Regions from separate parts of the Lactobacillus rizhaonensis genome, predicted to be linked through region 2. Evidence: riboswitches for the same ligand, from Rfam matches in the RefSeq annotation. Region 2 holds a riboswitch; the other holds the start of a gene.
What was found. Region 2 has a riboswitch for lysine ahead of AAA915_RS03630 (ABC transporter substrate-binding protein/permease). Riboswitches for the same ligand answer to the same signal wherever they lie in the genome.

Region 1 (9,705 bases), on a different contig from region 2:
CCCAAGACTTGCCAGTCTCCAAAAACGACCCCAGTATGATTTTCAGTAAAAGTTTTGCAGTCTTCTGGCCAATTTAACTGAGACAAATTTCCTTTGACATAAACTTTAACTGGTGTTTTTTTGGTTGAATTAGCAATAAAATCAATGATTTCGGTTGCCGTCATTTTTTTCATATTTATAATTTATCCTTCCATTTGATAAAAACGATCATGACTAACTAGATCCGCATAAGTTTCACGTGTAACTACTTCTTGTACCTGCCCATTTTCTGCAAAAACAACAGCTGGCCTGGGAACACGATTATAATTAGATGCCATACTATAGCCATAAGCACCAGTTGCTAAAACCGCAATTACATCTCCCGGCTTGCTTTTAGGCAATGCCAATTTGTCAACAATAATGTCGCCAGATTCACAGTAGCGACCTGCAAGCTTAACTGTTTCTTCAGGCTTTGCTTGCGGATTTTTTGCTAACAGTGTCTCATATTCTGCCTGATAAAGTGCCGGTCTGATATTATCACCCATACCGCCATCGACTGCCACGTAAGGCAAAAGCCCTGGTACATCTTTACGTGAACCAACTGTATACAAGTTATAGCCGGCCTCGCCGACAATCGAACGTCCTGGTTCAATCCAAATTGTAGGCATTTTTAGGTGATCTTCCTGTACACACTTTTTGACTGTCTGTACGATTTGACCAACAAAGGTGTGAGCAGTTACTGGATTATCCTGCTTGGTATACCTGATGCCGAAACCGCCTCCCAAATTTAACACCTGAGGTTGATAATCATATTTTTGTTTCCAATTGTTCACTAGCTTCATCAACTTCTCTACTTCAAGTTTAAAACCTTCTGTTGCTAAAATTTGTGAACCGATATGTGCGTGCAGTCCAATTAATTCCATTTGTGCGTCAGCTCTAACTTGTAAAAATGCCTGTTCAGCCTGACCTGAACGAATGTCAAAGCCAAATTTGCTGTCCTCTTGACCTGTTTGGTCATATTCATGAGTATGAGCAGAAACCCCTGGAGTTACTCTCAACATTACCTGCACGTGAGTATTAGTTTGGTTTAAAATCCGTGTTAATAGCTTAATCTCAGTAAAATTATCTAAAATAATAACGCCAACATGATTTTGAACAGCCATTAACAACTCATCTGGGGTTTTATTATTACCGTGAAAACTGATTTTTGCCGCTGGGAAACCAGCTTTAAGTGCAGTATATAATTCTCCACCAGAAACAACGTCAATGTGTCCTCCCAGTTTATTGATTATCTGGTAAATTGCAATCGTAGCAAATGCCTTACTGGCATAGCTAATTGCATAATCTACCTGTTCTTTTTCAAAAGCATTTTGGAAAGCCTGAAATTGCCGTTTGATTTTCTGAACATCATAAACAACTAAGGGGGTACCAAACTTCTTTGCTAGTTCCAAAGCGTCTACTCCCCCAATTGTCAAATGACCCTGGGTATTAGTTTGATAATAATCATTAGCAGCCATTTAAGTCTCTCCCTTTTTGTTAAATAAAAAGGCTCTTTTGTTGTACCTAACAAAAGAGTCCTTCAAGTTATTATCTGGTATCAATTTTGTCGATAGCGCTCCGCGAATATAAAATTGCGACAGTCCGTAACCTGTTAGATTACGTCCCAGCTTATTAATTACCGCAATAATTAAAGCTTCGGCAACCGCCCCTTTGACTGGCTTCCTGGTTTTTTGCAGAAACTCCACCAGCTACTCTTGTTGGTTGCAACCTCTTCGATTTATTAAAATATTATTATTAATTAATATGATTGTCAACCATTTCCACTGACAATTGCTTTTTAATTTTTTAAATAAAAATATTATTTTTCAAATTTATTTATTTTTATCTTGTCCAATGCCATTAACACCAACACTTTTAGCGCAAATTTTAATGCAATAATATGACCCAAAACAGCCGCTTTACTGAATAACAACTTTCTTTTGCAGTTGAAGATTAAAATTTTAATGTTAAAATCCAATACTAATTACTTAAATTAAATTTAATTGTGAAAGGTATTAACATGAAAGTCGTTAAATTTGGTGGTAGTTCTCTAGCTGACGGAGAACATTTTCAAAAAGTTTTAAACATTATTAATGCTGATCCAGCACGTAAAGTGATCGTGACTTCTGCTCCCGGCAAAAGGTCTAAAAACGACACTAAAGTAACGGATCTATTAATTAGATATGCAGAAAATGTACTTAATAATCAAGATTATAGTGCAACGGTAAAGGCAATTTGGACCAGGTATCAGAATATTGCAGATTACTTTCAAATATCCGAGCAATTAGTAAAGCCATTGTTACAAGAATTACTCAATCTTCCTCAACTCTCTTATCCAAACACAGATTTTTTAATGGCGGGTTTTAAAGCACATGGTGAAAAACTTAGTGCACAGCTTTTAACTTTGATTCTGCAAAAGCGCCATATAGCTGCTCGCTTTTTGGATCCCGCAGAAGCTGGCTTTATGGTTACTAGTAATGCTAACGATGCTCAAGTTCTACCAGAAACTTACGAAAATTTACAAAAATGGGCACAAACTTCAGATTTACTAGTCGTACCCGGTTTTTATGGCATTACAGAAGATGGCTTAATAGCAACCTTTTCTCGCGGAGGTTCGGATATTACCGGAGCAATTTGGGCACGTGGAATTAAAGCAGATTTATATGAAAACTTTACGGATGTAGATGCAATCTACGCAGCTGACCCCAGAATTGTTGCGCATCCCCGTGCCATTAAGCTTATGACATACCGTGAGTTGCGGGAGCTGTCATATGCAGGATTTTCTGTTTTTCATGATGAAGCCATTATTCCCGCAATTGAAGGTCAGATTCCAGTAAATGTCAAAAATACTAATCATCCGGAACTACCTGGAACAATGATTGTCCCGCAAAATAATTTTACCCCGCAAAGTACAATTACAGGTGTGGCAAGTTCTGGACATTTTGCCGCATTATATTTACATAAATATTTACTAAATAAAGAAGTTGGATTTACACTTAAATTACTACAAATATTCTATAAATTTAATATATCATATGAACATATGCCATCAGGAATTGATGATTTGACCATTATTTTTGATAAAAAACAATTTGATAAACAAATTCGTCAGCAAATGTGTCTTGAAATTCAAAAAGCACTTCAACCTGATCAACTAGAATGGATTGATGATTATGCCATCATTATGGTGGTTGGAGAAGGGATGCGTAACAAAATTGGTGTAATGAAGAATATCACTCTGCCTTTAGCAGAAAAGCATATTGCCATTCATATGATTAACCAGGGTGCTTCACGCATTTCAATCATGCTAGGCACCAAAAAGGCAGACGCAGCTGCCGCTGTTAAAGAAATCTATCACCAGTTTTTTAATTAATTTAAGGAGAAATTTTCATGATACAACTACAAAAAGTTCATGGTTCACAGAATAAGTTTTTTCTACTTGATCAAACTCAATTTCAAGCACCATTATCTAAGGGAGAGTTAGTCAACTTGGCGCAGCAGATAACTAAGCCGGAAAGAGGCTTACTTAATGGTGCTGATGGTTTACTAGTAGTCAACAATTCAGACCATGCAGAAACTCTAGGAAAAATGCAGGTTATCAATGCAGACGGTTCTTTTGCTTCTATGTGTGGTAATGGGTTAAGGACAGTAGGCCGCTATTTAGCACAAAAATACCATAAAGAAACATTCAAAGTTGAAACTATGCAAAGCGATTTGCGCGTTAACTGTCAGCCGGACTGGGCGCCAAAGGTTAAAGCAATCAGTGTTGAAATCAGTCCGGTTAGTTTTACAGCTGCGGCTCTCCCCTTTACTAATTTAGGTTATTCTGAATTAATTAATCAAGAGTTGCCAGAACTGGCACCAAAACTGAAATTTTCAGCAGTTGCTGTCCCTAACCCCCACTTGATCAGCTTTGTTTCAGACAGTGTCTTCAAAAGCGACTTATTGGCAAAATTAGGCGCAAAACTAAATCAGAAAAATCCATTTTTCCCTGATGGAGTAAATGTTAGTTTTGCTCAAGTTTTGAGTGCGCATCATCTATTTGTACGCACTTTCGAACGAGGTGTAGGCTTTACCAATGCTTGTGGTACAGCCATGTCAGCTGCAAGTCTAATTTACGCAGTAACTTACCAGTCAAAGAATCTGTTTGACAAATTGCTGACTGTTTCTAATCCTGGCGGCTTTGTTCAAACTAAAGTTCATCACAGTGATCATAGCTATTGGATAGAATTGATCGGAAATGCTACGGTTACACATTATATTGACGTTACAGAAAGTGAATTACATCAGAAGCATCCCGATTTTAATAATTTTAATGTTACGCCCACTACGGAAGATGAGGCATATCAAGAATTTATTACCACACAAAGCAATAACTGATTGTTGTCTTAGTACTGGCAAAATTTATTGTTATTAAAAAAGTGACTCCAAAAGGGTTTATTTCCTTCTGAACTCACTTTATGTACCAAATTTTTTAAGTTTGGAATTTTTATGAAGAATAATATTCAAATAATAATCAAGCAATTATTATATTGCATCTGCAGTACTTGCTTGTGCAAGTAAGGTGTTATTATCAATTCCATCAACACGAACATTATCTTTTAAAGAAACTTTTCCACTAGTTACGATGACTGGACTAATAATATTATATTGCTTTTCTACTTCTTTTAGATCAAAAGAAATTAATTTTTGACCCTTTGAAACTTTCTGTCCCTGAGTTACGTAAGTTTGGAAAAATTTCCCGTTTAATTCAACTGTATCAATACCTACATGTATTAAAACTTCAATACCATTTTTTCCACGTATTCCGACAGCATGACCAGTCTGTGCTATAACCGCAATCGTGCCATCAAACGGAGCTTTTACAACACCATTTTTAGGTATAATTGCAAAGCCGTCACCCATTGCACCGGAAGAAAATGTTGTATCAGGTACTTCTTTCAAACTCACTAAATCACCTTCCATAGGTGCAAAAATATCTATTGTTGACAAATCTTCACGGGTTGTATTCTCTTTACTTACATCAATAACAGGTTTCTCATCTTCTACACCAACTTTAGGTTGCAAGACTAGTACTAATAATGCAGTCGATACTATTGCAATTCCCAGTCCAATTATTACATGAATAAATTTAGGCATAAGTGCATAGACAGCTAAACTTAATATATTTGATGGTGTGAAGCTGCCCAGATGATAGCCCATTGCTGAAACATAAGCTGCTCCAAGACCTCCACCTATACAAACGGATAATAATACACGCTTATATTTTACGATCACACCATATAGTGCAGGTTCTGTAATACCTAAAATAGCAGAAATACCTGATGCATAAATGACTGATTTTTCTTTCTTGGATCTTGTTTTAAATGCCATAGTTAAAACACCTGTTGCCTGGGCAAAAGTTGATACTAACATTGTTGGCATCAAAACGTCATAGCCTTTTGATGCAAAATTTTGGAAAACAATTGGGGTTAATGCTTGATGCATGCCTGTCATAACCAGCAATGGACGCAATCCACCCAAAATAGCACCAGCTAAAGCACCAGAAAATGAAAATAGTTTCATCGAAGCAGCAGATAATATACTACCTAAATAATTTCCTAAAGGTCCTATGGCTATTAATTCAATGGGAATCATTATAATTAAAACAACAGTTGGTACAAAAATAACCTTTAGCATGTCAGGCATATGCTTATCTACAAACCTATATAAATAACTCATTATCCAGACAGAGAGAATAATAGGTAAAACAGATGCACTATAGTTTATCACTGGAATAGGCAACCCTAAAAAATGATAGTTACTAATTTTACCTACATTATTGATCAAACTTGGATATAGTAAAGCACCAGCTAGAACCGCTGACAATATTGCATTTGTCTTAAAGAGCTTTGCTGCTGATATAGCCAATAAAAAAGGTAAAAAATAAAATGTAGCATCGGCCATCAAATTAAGAATAATATAAGAATCAGATTTTTGTGATATTAATGAAAAAGATGACAGAAGTCCCAAAATTGCTTTCATCATACCGGCACCAGCAATAGCTGGAATAACCGGCAAGAAAACATTTGAAAAGATTTCAAGTAATTTGCTAAAAAAGCCTTTCTTTTCTTTCACATCAGTTTCTTGACTTTCTTCTTGACCAATACCTGTTAAATTCGAAATTTCGTCATACCAATCAGCGACTGCTGGTCCTATGACAATTTGTAATTGGCTATTTTGAAATTGAGTGTTTAATACTCCATTAATTTTGCTAATTGCATCTAGATCAGCTTTTTTATCATCAGCAAGATTAAATCTTAATCTTGTCATGCAATGGGTCATACGTTGAATATTATCAACTCCACCCACATCTTTAATGATTGAATTTATCTCATCTTTATGTTTCATATTTGTTCTCCCTTTACATCAGCCAGCCGGGCTAAATGTATTGTTATATACATTTGCTCCTCATCATTTATATCAACTTGAAAGTCGTGCAGTATTACTTTTCTTATTTTTTTAGCTAAAGAGTATTCGAAGGGATATTTCTCAAAAACAATCTTTGCAATGTCAGCATCGATTTCATTTGTTTCCTTATCATTTTCAAAAATTCTAATAATCATATACTGTATGTGACGAACGAAACGGCTATATGCCAAAGAATCTTTGCTGATATTTGGCATTTCTTTTTCAACTATGGCTAAAACTTTCTTTAATGCTTCAGTTAAGCGCAATATATTGTGAGTACTTTTATTATCTTTGATAGTTGCATCTACAAAATGCATTGCTATAAAGCCAGCTTCGTCTTCTTTTAATATCGTAAATTGATATTTTTTAACAACTTTTAATGCATACTCGCCAATTTTGTACTCTGTTGGATAAAACTTTTTAATATCTAAAGTTAAAGGATTCGGAGTATATATTCCATCACGCGCCTTAGAAATAGCGTAATCTAGGTGATCAGTAAGACTAATAATAATATTCTGGTTTAAATTTGTATCTAATAGCTTTTTCCCATAATTAATTATTTTGTTACTTGTCTCAATTAAGTCAGTTGAAACTGAAGTTAAAATGTTTTTAACTGATGGAAAAAGATTTTTATTTGTCATCACAAAAACTTCGTCACTATTCTCAATAGAGATAGTCTGGCCTCTTTTTTTATCATGACCTATTCCTCGACCAACTATAATAACTTGGTCACCATCTTCATTAATAACTTGAACAGCATTGTTATTTAGTATTTTAATAATATGCATACTATCCCCTTCAACCACTATTAAAATAAGCAATTACCGTTCGTTTCTATTATTTCTTTATAAACATTGAAACTATCTTTCTTTATTCTCCTCATCGTTCCCTTGCCGTCATTATCACGATCAACATAAATAAATCCGTAACGCTTATTCATTTCTCCCGTACCGGCAGAAACGATGTCAATTGGTCCCCACCAGGTATAGCCAATAATTTTACAACCATCCTTTATTGCTTCACCAATTTGTTTAAGATGTTTTTTAAGATAATCTGAACGTTCTTTATCATGAATTTTGCCATCTTTACTTATTTTATCTACAGCGCCAAGACCATTTTCTACTATAAACATAGGACAATCGTATCTGTCTTGAACCAAATTACACATCCAACGTAATCCCAGAGGATCTACTGGCCAACCCCAAGCTGAATTCTTTAAATAAGGATTTGGTTTTCCAACCACTCCACCAGTATCACCATAAATTTTCATTCCATCTTCAAAAGTACTAGAACGATAATAGCTAAATGCTAAAAATTCAGATTTATATTTTTTTATTAAGTCCAGTTCCTCGTCAGTAATGTCAAGCTTGACATTATATTCATCCCATATTCTCTTTACATATCCCGGATAACAGCCTTTTAATTGAACATCCGAACTTACAAATGTTCTTCGCTGTAATTGGAGAGCACCAAAAACATCCTCAGGTTTGGGGCTTGCTGGATAAACAGCTGCTTGACTTAAAGAAAGCATAATACCCATATGAGCATCAGGCATTATTTCTTTAGCCAATTTATTAGCTAAAGCATTGGCAACATACATATTATGCTGAGCCTGATAAATTTGAGAAAGTTGATGAGAATAACTACCCGATAAATCCATTGCTGCAGCCGCATATGGAATGGTTTGTGTATTGTTCATTTCATTAAATGTCATCCAATAGTGTACTTTATCGCCAAAACGTTCAAAAATTGTTTTGCAAAATTTAATATAAAGAGATATCAACTTTTTATTTTCCCAACCATTATATTTTTTATGTAATGCTAATGGTGTTTCATAATGCGATATTGTTACTACGGGCTGAATTCCTAAGGCCAGCATTTTATCAAACAAGCAATCATAAAAATGAAGTCCCTTTTCGTTTGGACTCTCTTCCTCTCCTGTAGGATAAATTCTCGTCCAGGCAATAGAAGTACGAAAACATTTAAAGCCCATTTCAGCCATTAATTCCAAGTCTCTTTCATAATTATGGTAAAAATCAATAGCTTCATGACTGGGATAAAAAGTATTTGGCAGAACTTCTTCGTCGTGCTCATTTTTCGCAATCCCATGTTGTGTAGTATCTGTAATTGCAACACCTTTTTCATCTATATTCCAAGCACCCTCTGCTTGATTTGCCGCTATCGCTCCACCCCATAAAAAGTCTTTCGGAAAAATAGACATATAATTTACCTCCAAAATAAAAAAGGCAATACCACTCGTTCTCTCGAACAAGAGGTATTGCCTGATCGTATCAGTTACAAACCGAATATTCAGTTACGGTTATTTTACCTCTTCTCTGTAAGCGGTGTCAACAGCAAAAATATTTTTTAAGCTGATTATAATTAAAATCTGCGCTAATTTTGATGAAACTTTTGTTTTTCCAATCGCCATTTTGAAGTGACTCTATAGCCTTTCTTTTTCATAATAGTGAAGTAAAATATACTTGATAAAGCGATTTCACAAAAAGGAGTGCTGTAAAATGTCAGAACCAGATTATCAAAAATTAGTTCAAGAAATGCGTAGCGAATTTAAAAAAGGTGACGACCAACGTGACGAAGGCTTACCAACACAAATTCCCGAAGTAGAAAGATTTGATAATATAGCTTATGGTAATGATCCCAAGTATCAGATACTTGATGTGTACTTACCACAAAAAAGAACTAATGGAAAACTACCGGTTATCGTCAATATCCACGGTGGCGGCTGGGTATATGGCACTAAGGAAACATACCAGTTCTATTGTTTAGCTCTTGCTAAAGCAGGCTTTGCAGTAGTTAACGCCAATTATCGGTTAGCACCGGATGTTGTATACCCGGGCGAGTTAGATGATATTAATCGGGTATTTCATTGGGTAGCCAAAAAAGAAAATGCCTCTAAATATCAGTTTGACTTAGACAACGTCTTTATAGTTGGAGACAGTGCTGGTGGTCAAATGGGTGAACAAATTTTAGCAGTTTATACCAACAATGAATATCGTAAATATTTCGGCTATTCTGTACCTGACTTAACTATTAAAGCTGCTGCTTTAAACTGTGGAGCTTACTTCTTAACGGAAATTAATTCAATTGCCGGTGCACCCGAAGCTTATTTCAGACCTGAAATTCGCATGGATAAGCATGATGAATTAAATGTAGAACAATTCCTAACACCGGCATTGCCACCCCTGTTTATCATGACTTCTACCGATGATTTTCTAC
Region 2 (9,705 bases):
CAAGATGAAACTTCAAGATGGCCACTATAGGATTTAATGATTTGCTGCACCAGAATAAGTCCATAGCCGTGATCCTTGCCCTTAGTTGAATACTTCTGTTTAAATAAATGCTTTTTAACTTCACTTGAAATACCAGTACCAGTATCAGCAACTTCAATAATTAAGACTGAGCTTTCACTATCGAAATTAATTGCCAAGGTGATTTTGCCACTATCTTTAATTGCTGCTAACGAGTTGTCAATGAGGTTACCCAGTATTTTAATCAGGTCTAAATTTAATTGCTCAGTTACAACCTTTTGCGGTAAATTGGAGTCTGGCGTAATTTCCAAGTTGACTCTTTGTTCTTTCGCCTGGTTAATTTTTCCAGTTAAAAAGCCAACAAGCGCAGGAGATTCGAGCTGTTTATTCAATTGACCAAATTCTTGCTGGTAATTTTGGTTTATTTTTGCAATGAATGAATTAACTTGATCATACTGCTTTAATTCAATCATGCCGTAAATTGCCTGCAATTTATTTAAAAATTCGTGTGATTGTGCCCTTAGTGACTGAATGTATTGTTGGCTACCGGCAAGCTGTTCGGATAACTTCTGATATTTGGACTGATCCTGCAGTAGAGCTACTTGACCAAAAATCTGCTTATGGTATACCAGTTGACTAACTGAAACAATATATTCTTTAGCATTGATTAAGACAAGCTCATTTGTTTTAGGTAATTGTTGGTTGTCTGCGAATAATAAATCAATTAGATTTTTATCCAAGGCTTTTCCCACCATTAAGGAAGGAAAGGATTTTTTAGCCAAGTAATTAGCAGTAATTAAAATTTTGTGATTATTTACAACAATAAGCGCTTCATCAATACTGTCATTAATAGCATATAATTCTGTGAGCTTAAATGCAATTTCGTTTGGTTCCATATCAAACAGCGTTTTTTTAATGCGTCTTGATATTAATAAAGCCAGCAGTATGCCAATTATTAATGAAACTAGAGAGCCAATTACAACTGATCTTTGGGCGACTCGAATAACTTTATTAATTGATTTATCGGTTAAACCAACACAAACTATTCCGATTTGCTGCTTGTGTGCAAAAATCGGGCGGAAAATCCGGTAGCCAGTTCCCAAAACACCCATACGGTGAGAATAATGCGTCTTACCAGAACTTGATTTTTGAGCATCAGAAGGCGAACTAAATTTTTTGCCTATATGATTCTCGGAAGGATGGGAATAGCGGACGTAATTATCGTCAAGTACCACAATAAAGTCTACTTTAGTTTCTTTTTTAACTTGTTCGGCATATTTTTGGATCGGGTTATATGTTGTGGGTTTGACTTTTTTTCTTAAAGCAATTTGTACCTGCTCATTATTGGCGACAATTTTAGACACACTATTAATTTCTTCTTTGATGATTTGTTTTTGATTTTGCGCTACTTTGTATGAGGTGATGGTTCCAGCAGTTAGAATAAAAACAATGGTGGTAAAGAAAACCAGAAAAATAGTTTTTGTTTGCAGTGTAAAACGTGTTTTTTTAAACATATATCTGCCTTTGATATTTTGATATTGGATAACTTAATATCTCTTTCATACAGCTGAGACCCCTTAATTATTATTAGAATAATGTTTTTAATAAAATAACATTTTACTTATACTGTAAAATATGATAAAATGATTAAAATAAATTAGAAGAGAAAGGCTGTGGGAAATGAGATGAAAATGAAATTAGCAAGAGTTGCTTTACTGTGGTTGTGTATAATTGAAATGGAGGCTTTTTTCTCCAATAAGCCGAATTATAACTTAATATGGTCAATTAGTGCATTCATCATAACAATAATTGCTACAGCTTGCTTTGAAGTAAAAGAAGAAACATTTACTAAGCAAGTCGAAAATGATTTATTTTATTTTATGGCATTACAAGGTGCACCTATTAGTTTTGAAACTTTATATTTGTTGAATATGACAGATGAGCAAGAAGATCACCCATTATTGATACTCTTAATTATTGTATTAAATCTAATCTGTGTGATTTTATTTGACTATTTAATTAATAGGGCTAAATTTTACCAAGCTGAAGGTAAAAATGAATAAAATTTAACAAGATTTGAGTACCAGGCAACTATACTGCTTGGTATTTTTTTCTAGCATAAAGTACGTTAGACTATTTGATAGTCCCTGGCTTTATTTCTGGCTTATTCGAAAACTTTTCAATACTAATCAGCTTTTTCTTTAGTTTAGAGTGAAACAAGTATGAACCTTTATTTGATAAAAAAGCGACACCATTCTCTTTACCATTATTTGCTTTTAAGCTAAACACACTGTCACTTATGCGTTTATATGTGCCTCTTTCAAATTGATGTCCGTCGACATTTATAGCATATTCGGGGTCCAAACCAAACGAAATTTCCACATGAGGATTGGAAGGATTTAGTGGCATTGCATTATTAGTAAAACCCCCAAATACAGTGGGCGGGTTTCTAGTATCATAGAGCAAAAAGCCTAAAGTGATAATAAATAAGAATCCAAAAATGTAGGTAGTAATTTTGTAACCATTTTTCTTCATGAGTTTTTCTCCGATGATGAGGTAAAAGTAGAGGGTTTTCTACTAGCGTAATGCTTGTTGACTATTTATCTACATATAATAATAGAACCTGATTTTTGTCAAACTTAATTTGGAATTTACAAAATAGCGGCATTAATAATATACTTAAATAAAGTAGCAGTGTATGCATAATAGCAATCGATTATATGAATATAGGCCAAAAAATGAGTACATCAGTGATAGAAAACGTAGAGATTAACGGGACAAAACTTTATTTTTCAATTAGTTCAAAGCAAAGTCAGGAGCCGATTATTTTATATTTACATGGTGGTCCAGGGGATGCCTGCATTCCCTTAACGAAAAAATTTAATAGCGAACTAGAAGATCATTTTATTTTTGTTAATCTGGAACAAAGAGGTAGTGGACTGTCATACTACAAGTTTTCACCTGAAGAAGACTTGTCCATTCATACCATCTTGGAGGATATTCATCAGTTTGTACTTTATTTATTAAAGCGTTTAAAACAAGATAAATTGATCATCATGGGCCATTCTTGGGGGACGGTTTTAGGACTCTACTTTATTCAAATGTACCCGGACCTTGTTGCACAATATATCGGAATTGGCCAAGTCGTTAACATGAAAAAGAATATTGCTCTACAAAAAGCTTTTTTACGGACAAAAATGAAAAATACTGCTAAACTTGACCAACTTGATTTTGCACATGAACCAACTAAGGCCAGCCTCGCATTAACTAAAATGATTGTAGCTCATGGCGGCTCAATTTACGGTGCTAAAAATTACCGCAAATTAATTTGGTCTTTTATATCTGCCAAAGATTATTCTTTTAAGGACTTAATTCATCGCTTGCAGGGCTCGAAACAATCAATTCAGTATTTCTGGGAAGAATTAATGGACGTTAATTTCGAAAATACAATGCATTTTACTGTTCCGGTAACTTTCTGTGAGGGCAGGCATGACCACCATGTATCATCGCAATTGACTGCAGAATATGCTGCTAAAATTACTAGTCCGTGCAATATAATTTGGTTTGATCATTCTGGTCATTTCCCGCAGTGGGAGCAGCCGACTAAATTTAATCAGGAAATTATTGAACTTTTAGAGCCACAAGCAAACTAAAAAACTGGCAAATCACGTTATTCATCACGCAGATTTACCAGTTTTTTTATATTTAATTAGACCTTATTAATTATTCTGAAAATTACTCAAAAACTTGACGGTTTTTTCATTTTGCGGGTGATTGAATAATTGATCTGGCGTGCCTTGTTCAGTAATTACGCCATCGCTGATGAAAAACATTTGGTCGGAAATCTCCTTCGCAAATGCCATTTCGTGGGTTACGATAATCATCGTTAGACCTGTGGTGGCCAGATTTTTCATGACGCTTAAAACTTCTCCAACCATTTCAGGATCCAATGCACTAGTAGGCTCATCAAATAACAGAATTTCAGGGTCCATGCAGATAGCACGGGCAATCGCGACCCGTTGTTGCTGTCCACCTGAAAGTTGGCTGGGACGGGCATTAACGTATTGTTCCATACCCACCTTTTTCAAATTTGTCATAGCAATTTTGCGGGCCTCGTCTTTTGACCGTTTTAATACCAATTCCTGACCTACCATGCAATTAGCTAAAACGTTCTTGTTTTCAAACAAATCGAATTGCTGGAAAACCATGCCGACTTTAGCACGATAGATATTGCGATTGTAGTTTGGCGCCAAAACATTTTCTCCATGAAAATCAACCTCGCCGGCAGTAGGCTCTTCAAGCAGATTGATGCAGCGCAATGTAGTTGATTTACCACCACCTGAAGGACCAATAATTGTGGCGATTTCACCTTTATTAATATCAAAAGAAATATCTTTCAAAACTTGGTGTTCACCGAATGTCTTTTTAATGTTCTTTAAACGTAAAATAGTCTCATTAGATTCAGTCATTAGTTATTAGCCTCCATGTCTTTAGGTGTGCCCACTTGAACTTGGTTTGCCATTAAGTTGTAGTTTTTACTACCTTGAAGGTGTTTTTCAATTAAATTAAAGATTCTCGTGATGGTAAAGGTCAAAGCAAGGTAGATAGCAGAAATTGTTAGGTAAGTTGGGAAGAACTTGAATGTCTGACTGGCAATGGTCGAACCGACGAAGAACAATTCTGATACCGAAATAATACTTAGAACGGAAGTATCCTTAATATTAACAATAAATTCGTTAGTAATTGAAGGTAGGCAATTCTTGATCGCTTGTGGCAAAATAATGTGCCACATTCTTTGATTATGAGTCATTCCTAAGGCGCTAGCAGCTTCAAATTGACCCTCTGGTGTAGAAATAATGCCTCCCCGAATAATTTCGGCTAAATATGCACCTGTATTAATAGAAACGATTATTAGTGCGGCGACAGTTCTGTCAATATTCAGGTGCCAGAATTGGGCAATACCATAATAAATAACAGCAGCTTGCACCATCATTGGCGTACCCCGGAAGACTTCAATGTAGACCGAAAGCAGCCAGTTCACAAACTTAAGCAGCCATCTTTTACCGGTAGTGGTTGGTGTAGGAATAGTTCTAACTATACCAACTGCCAGGCCGATAAAGAAACCTACAATAGTACCAACTGAGGCCAGAAGAAGGGTCATACCGATACCGTTTAAAATCATGCCACCATATTGGCGCCACATTGATACCAGCCAAGGTTCAGACTTAGCCTTTTTGCCTTTTTTGTTATTATCAGTTTTAGGTTGCTGCTTAACAGCTTCAGTCATTAGCTTAGTTCTTTTTGCTTCAGGAATAGTAGCTAATATCTGGTTAACGCTCTTAAGCAGAGCTTTGTTGGGCTTAGCGATTCCGATGGCAGTGACAGACTCATCTTTTGTGGCGTGGAAACCAGCCATTTTGCTGACAGGAATTGACTTAATGTCAGGATCAACCATCTTAAAGGAAGTTGATTCAGTGTCTTCGGCAACATAACCATCAATAGTACCTGAAATCAAACTCTGCCGCATAGCCGCAAAATCACGCATAGCTGGCTGACGCTTAGCGCCCTTTAATTGCTTGATCAGGTCATAGTGGAAAGTACCTTGTTGTGCGGTTAATTTAGCACCTTTAAAGTCGGTTAGTTTCTTAGCGTTAGCGTATCTGCTGTTAAGCTTGGTAATTACCACAAAAGTGCTGTTTCTGTAAGGCTGAGAGAAATTAATTGCCTTTTCACGCTCAGCAGTCGGACTCATACCAGCAATAATTAAATCAGCTTTGCCACTGGTTAGAGCAGGAAGCAAACCGTCCCATTCGGTCTTAACCACTTCAACTTTTCTATGTAATTTTTGACCAATAATTTTAGCAATTTTAACATCATAACCATTGGCGAATTCTTTTGAGCCTTCAATTGGCACAGCACCGTTGGCATTATTAGTTTGTGTCCAATTGTAAGGCTGGTAATTAGCTTCCATAGCTACTTTTAGTGTGCCGTCATCCTTTTTGGCATCAGCTTCAGTAAGACTAAAATCAGTCGCTATGCTCAAACAAGTGAATAAGGCAACTAGGGTAGCCAACCACTTATATCTTGACTTCATTTTGAAAACCTCCATAAAATATGTTTCAAATAAAGCCAATACAATAAAAGCGTAAATAAAAACCCCGCTGTTAATCAAAACAACGAGGTTCATAATCTATTTTTAAAACAAATCATATAGCGCTCCCTGGGGACTAACCAGGACAGTCTGCAAAATATTCTCTTGCAGCCCAACAAGAAAATTGAAACGAACAATATTCTTATTTCGGCGGTAATTCTTACACTAATCTTCACAGTGTTCGCTCACTCAGATCAGTTTTGTAATAACCGCGACCTCTATTGCATTGGAAATTATTTAACTTAGAAAAATAATAGGCTATCAAAAGCAACTTGTCAATAATTTTATTTCAAAAATATTTTATAATTATCTCATTTAATTTCTTTTACTATTTTAAAAGACATGAAAAAGCTTGCTCTTACTACCAGCCATTGTCATTTTGGTAAGCTCTCTTTTTCATTCTGGATACATACGGGTTGCCAGCTACATAGTAACGCAGTTTTTTATTGGCCCATTCTAGTTCAGATTGGCTGACCCCAATTCTGGCACTGGTTTTAATTTCCTTAGCCAGCTTTTTGTGACTGTCATCTAAGTCAATTTTAAAAGGGGAGTCAGTTAAGAAATGTAAATTCCATTTTTTACTGTGAATGCCAAAAGCCTGCATCATTTTTGCAGGTCCATTGGTTAAAAGGACACCGTCTTTGCCTCCGCGATTTTTAATCATCTGATCTATACCCCAGGCCGGTTCGATAGCCCTAATTAAAACTCCTTGAGGTTCATTATATTCTTGCGTTGCAACATCAAAAAAGAAATATTGTCTCTGAGCATAAATATAAATAGTTCCACCTTTTCTGTAAAGACCCTCGTTTGCGGGACTGCGATGACCGCCATAAGAATGAGCTGCGCGGTCCTTGACCCCTAAATATGCTTCTACTTCTACAATATAACCACCCATAATATGTTCACCGTCATTGTATGTGAGAGGTCTGCCAATTAAATCTTTAGTAATAGCGGCAGTAGATTTATTAGTAAAATAAGTTGAATAATTCATTTTTCTTTCCGTGTAGTAAACTTAAATTAAAAGGAGATATATAATGACAAAAATAAAATTAGTGCGCATTTACGAACATGAACAACCGCTCGGATACCGCATTTTAGTTGACCGTTTGTGGCCTAGAGGCAAAAGTAAAAAAGATGCAAATTTAGATGAATGGGCAAAGGAAATTGGTCCCAGCACGGAATTGCGTAAATGGTTCAATCATGATGATACTAAATATTCTGAGTTTCGGCAAAAGTACATGAATGAATTGGATCACAATCCTGTAACTGCTGCCTTTATTGCCAAAGTTAAAGATAAGCTGGTTGAACAAGATGTTCTTTTTCTTTATGGTGCAAAGAATAAAAAGCACAACCAGGCAGTTGTGCTCAAAGAATACGTTGATCAAAAACTATAATTTGCGTTTACTCTTTTTAACACGTAAAAAGTGAAAAGCAATAGTTAAAATTAGAATACTGAACACGATTAATGCAAAGGTCGTATTAGGTAATTCGTAATTCAGTGGTGGCAATGACAGCAATAGTTTAAAAGCAATGATGCCGATTAAAATATAAGCCATTGGCTGCAATTCAGGAATAATGTCCATTAACTTGATTATTATTTCGGCTACGCCGCGCATGCATAAGATACCAATCATGCCGCCAATTAATACTACTACTGGATTGCTGGAAACGGCTAAGGCTGCTAAAACGGAATCAATTGAAAAAACGATATCCATTGCTTCAATTGAAATAACAGTCCGCCAGAAAAGTGACAAAAAATGTTTGCCCTTTTTTGGCGTATGTTTAGTGATCTTTTCTGATTCTGCTTTTTCTTTAAAAGCAGCCTTTTGCGGCTGCCTTTGATTGTAGAAAAACTTAAAGGACAGATAGAAAAGATAGAGACTACCAGCTAATTTAATCTCCCAAAAATTGATTAAGTAAGTACCAATGCCAATCACGATAAAGCGAAAAATATATGCGCCCCAAAGGCCATAGAACAAAGATTTTTCCTGTTGCTTTTTATTAGGCAGAACCTTAGTTTGTGCTGCTAAAACAACCGCATTATCAACGGAAAGTAAACACTCCATTAAAATCAGGGTTAAAATGATGAGCCAATCTTTACCACTGGTTAATACGTGAATCCAGTTGCTTCCACTAAAAAAGGGAGCATACATTTTAAAAATTGCCATTTAAAGGCTCTTTTCTCTTTCAGAATAAATTTAATTACTATGTTGAATTTTAACAAGTAATAAATAAGTACTCGGGCGATAAACAAATTTGAATAGCTTAAAGGGCCCTTAAAAAATTTAAAGCTGCTTAAAAACATCTAGAGCATCTGCAATGATGGCAGAAATGCCTTCTGCAGGAATAGCTGTTTTATTAATTGCCCAAACTTTGGCACCGGCTTGTCTATATGACAATAATTGGGCAAAAGGATAGACCACAAAGCTGGTACCTGAAATAATTACTAAGTCAGAGTTTTGCATTGCGTTGACTGATTTTGCCAAGCTGTCGCCATTAATTGCTTCACCGTATAAAACGATTCCTGGTCTGATAATACCACCACAATTATCATGACGGTAAGATTTGGCATATTCATCGTATTCAACCGTTTTGTGACATTTAGTGCAATATATATTATAAAGACAACCGTGAAATTCAGTGACGTGTTTATTGCCTGCTTTGTTGTCCAAGCCATCAACATTTTGGGTGATTAAATCTCCTTTTTCATTGCAGATAGCGGCAATTTTCTGGTGGATTTCATTAGGCTTAGCTTCAGGAAAGTACATATTATCCATTACGAACTTGTAGAAAAATTCAGGTCGCTGATAAAGTGTTTCTTCACTCAGAATTGTTTCCGGACTTTCAGATACACCATCATAAATACCGTTTTTGGAGCGATAATCAGGAATACCGGAATGAGTTGATACCCCAGCACCTGTCAGAAAAGTAATATGGTGTGCCTGATCAATATCATTTTTTAACTCAGTTATCTTATTAGAATCAATCATAAATTTGCCTTTCTTAAAACTAGATTTTCTACTGTTAGTTTACTACAAGATTTTGCCTGTGAGATAGGGTTATTGCAATAAAAGCCATGCTATCAGTTTCTGACAGCATGGCATTTTATTTATTAAAGAATTTGAATGTCGTGTTCCCTGCACTTAGTAACCATATCTTGAGGCCAGACGCTTGCTTGAACTTCGCCAATATGGGCTTTACCGAGCAAAAGCATGCATAAACGAGATTGTCCAATCCCACCTCCAATGGTGTAAGGCAGTTCTCCATCAAGCAGCATGCGGTGAAATTCCAATTTTTCACGGTCCAGACAATCAGCTTTCTTTAATTGTTCATGGAGACTTTCTGGACTAACGCGAATGCCCATTGAGGAAATCTCAATTTTTTGTTTCAAGGGCTCATACCAGAAAATCAGGTCACCGTTTAATTTCCAGTCATCATAATCTGGTGCTCGACCATCATGAGGTTTACCACTTCTTTTGAGCTTGTCGCCGATTTTCATAATAAAGACGGCTTTTTCTTTTGCAGTTATCTTGTTT

Region 1: linked by a shared signal. The riboswitch ahead of lysA (diaminopimelate decarboxylase) and the one ahead of AAA915_RS03630 (ABC transporter substrate-binding protein/permease) in region 2 are both predicted to bind lysine.

The regions. Positions count from the first base shown of each region.
Region 1 covers NZ_BTTV01000006.1:51,702-61,406, forward strand. The annotation lists gene dapD (2,3,4,5-tetrahydropyridine-2,6-dicarboxylate N-acetyltransferase) at 1-173, opposite strand, end outside; gene lysA (diaminopimelate decarboxylase) at 183-1,496, opposite strand; lysine riboswitch at 1,581-1,760, opposite strand; gene AAA915_RS07765 (aspartate kinase) at 2,039-3,391, shown strand; gene dapF (diaminopimelate epimerase) at 3,409-4,398, shown strand; gene AAA915_RS07775 (beta-glucoside-specific PTS transporter subunit IIABC) at 4,546-6,408, opposite strand; gene AAA915_RS07780 (PRD domain-containing protein) at 6,405-7,256, opposite strand; gene AAA915_RS07785 (glycoside hydrolase family 1 protein) at 7,277-8,689, opposite strand; gene AAA915_RS07790 (alpha/beta hydrolase) at 8,988-9,705, shown strand, end outside.
Region 2 covers NZ_BTTV01000002.1:74,511-84,215, forward strand. The annotation lists gene AAA915_RS03605 (ATP-binding protein) at 1-1,532, opposite strand, end outside; gene AAA915_RS03610 (hypothetical protein) at 1,710-2,081, shown strand; gene AAA915_RS03615 (hypothetical protein) at 2,152-2,553, opposite strand; gene AAA915_RS03620 (alpha/beta fold hydrolase) at 2,769-3,671, shown strand; gene AAA915_RS03625 (amino acid ABC transporter ATP-binding protein) at 3,738-4,487, opposite strand; gene AAA915_RS03630 (ABC transporter substrate-binding protein/permease) at 4,487-6,112, opposite strand; lysine riboswitch at 6,222-6,398, opposite strand; gene AAA915_RS03635 (DNA-3-methyladenine glycosylase) at 6,531-7,160, opposite strand; gene AAA915_RS03640 (DUF488 domain-containing protein) at 7,204-7,563, shown strand; gene AAA915_RS03645 (TerC family protein) at 7,558-8,337, opposite strand; gene AAA915_RS03650 (NAD-dependent protein deacylase) at 8,455-9,159, opposite strand; gene asnA (aspartate--ammonia ligase) at 9,282-9,705, opposite strand, start outside.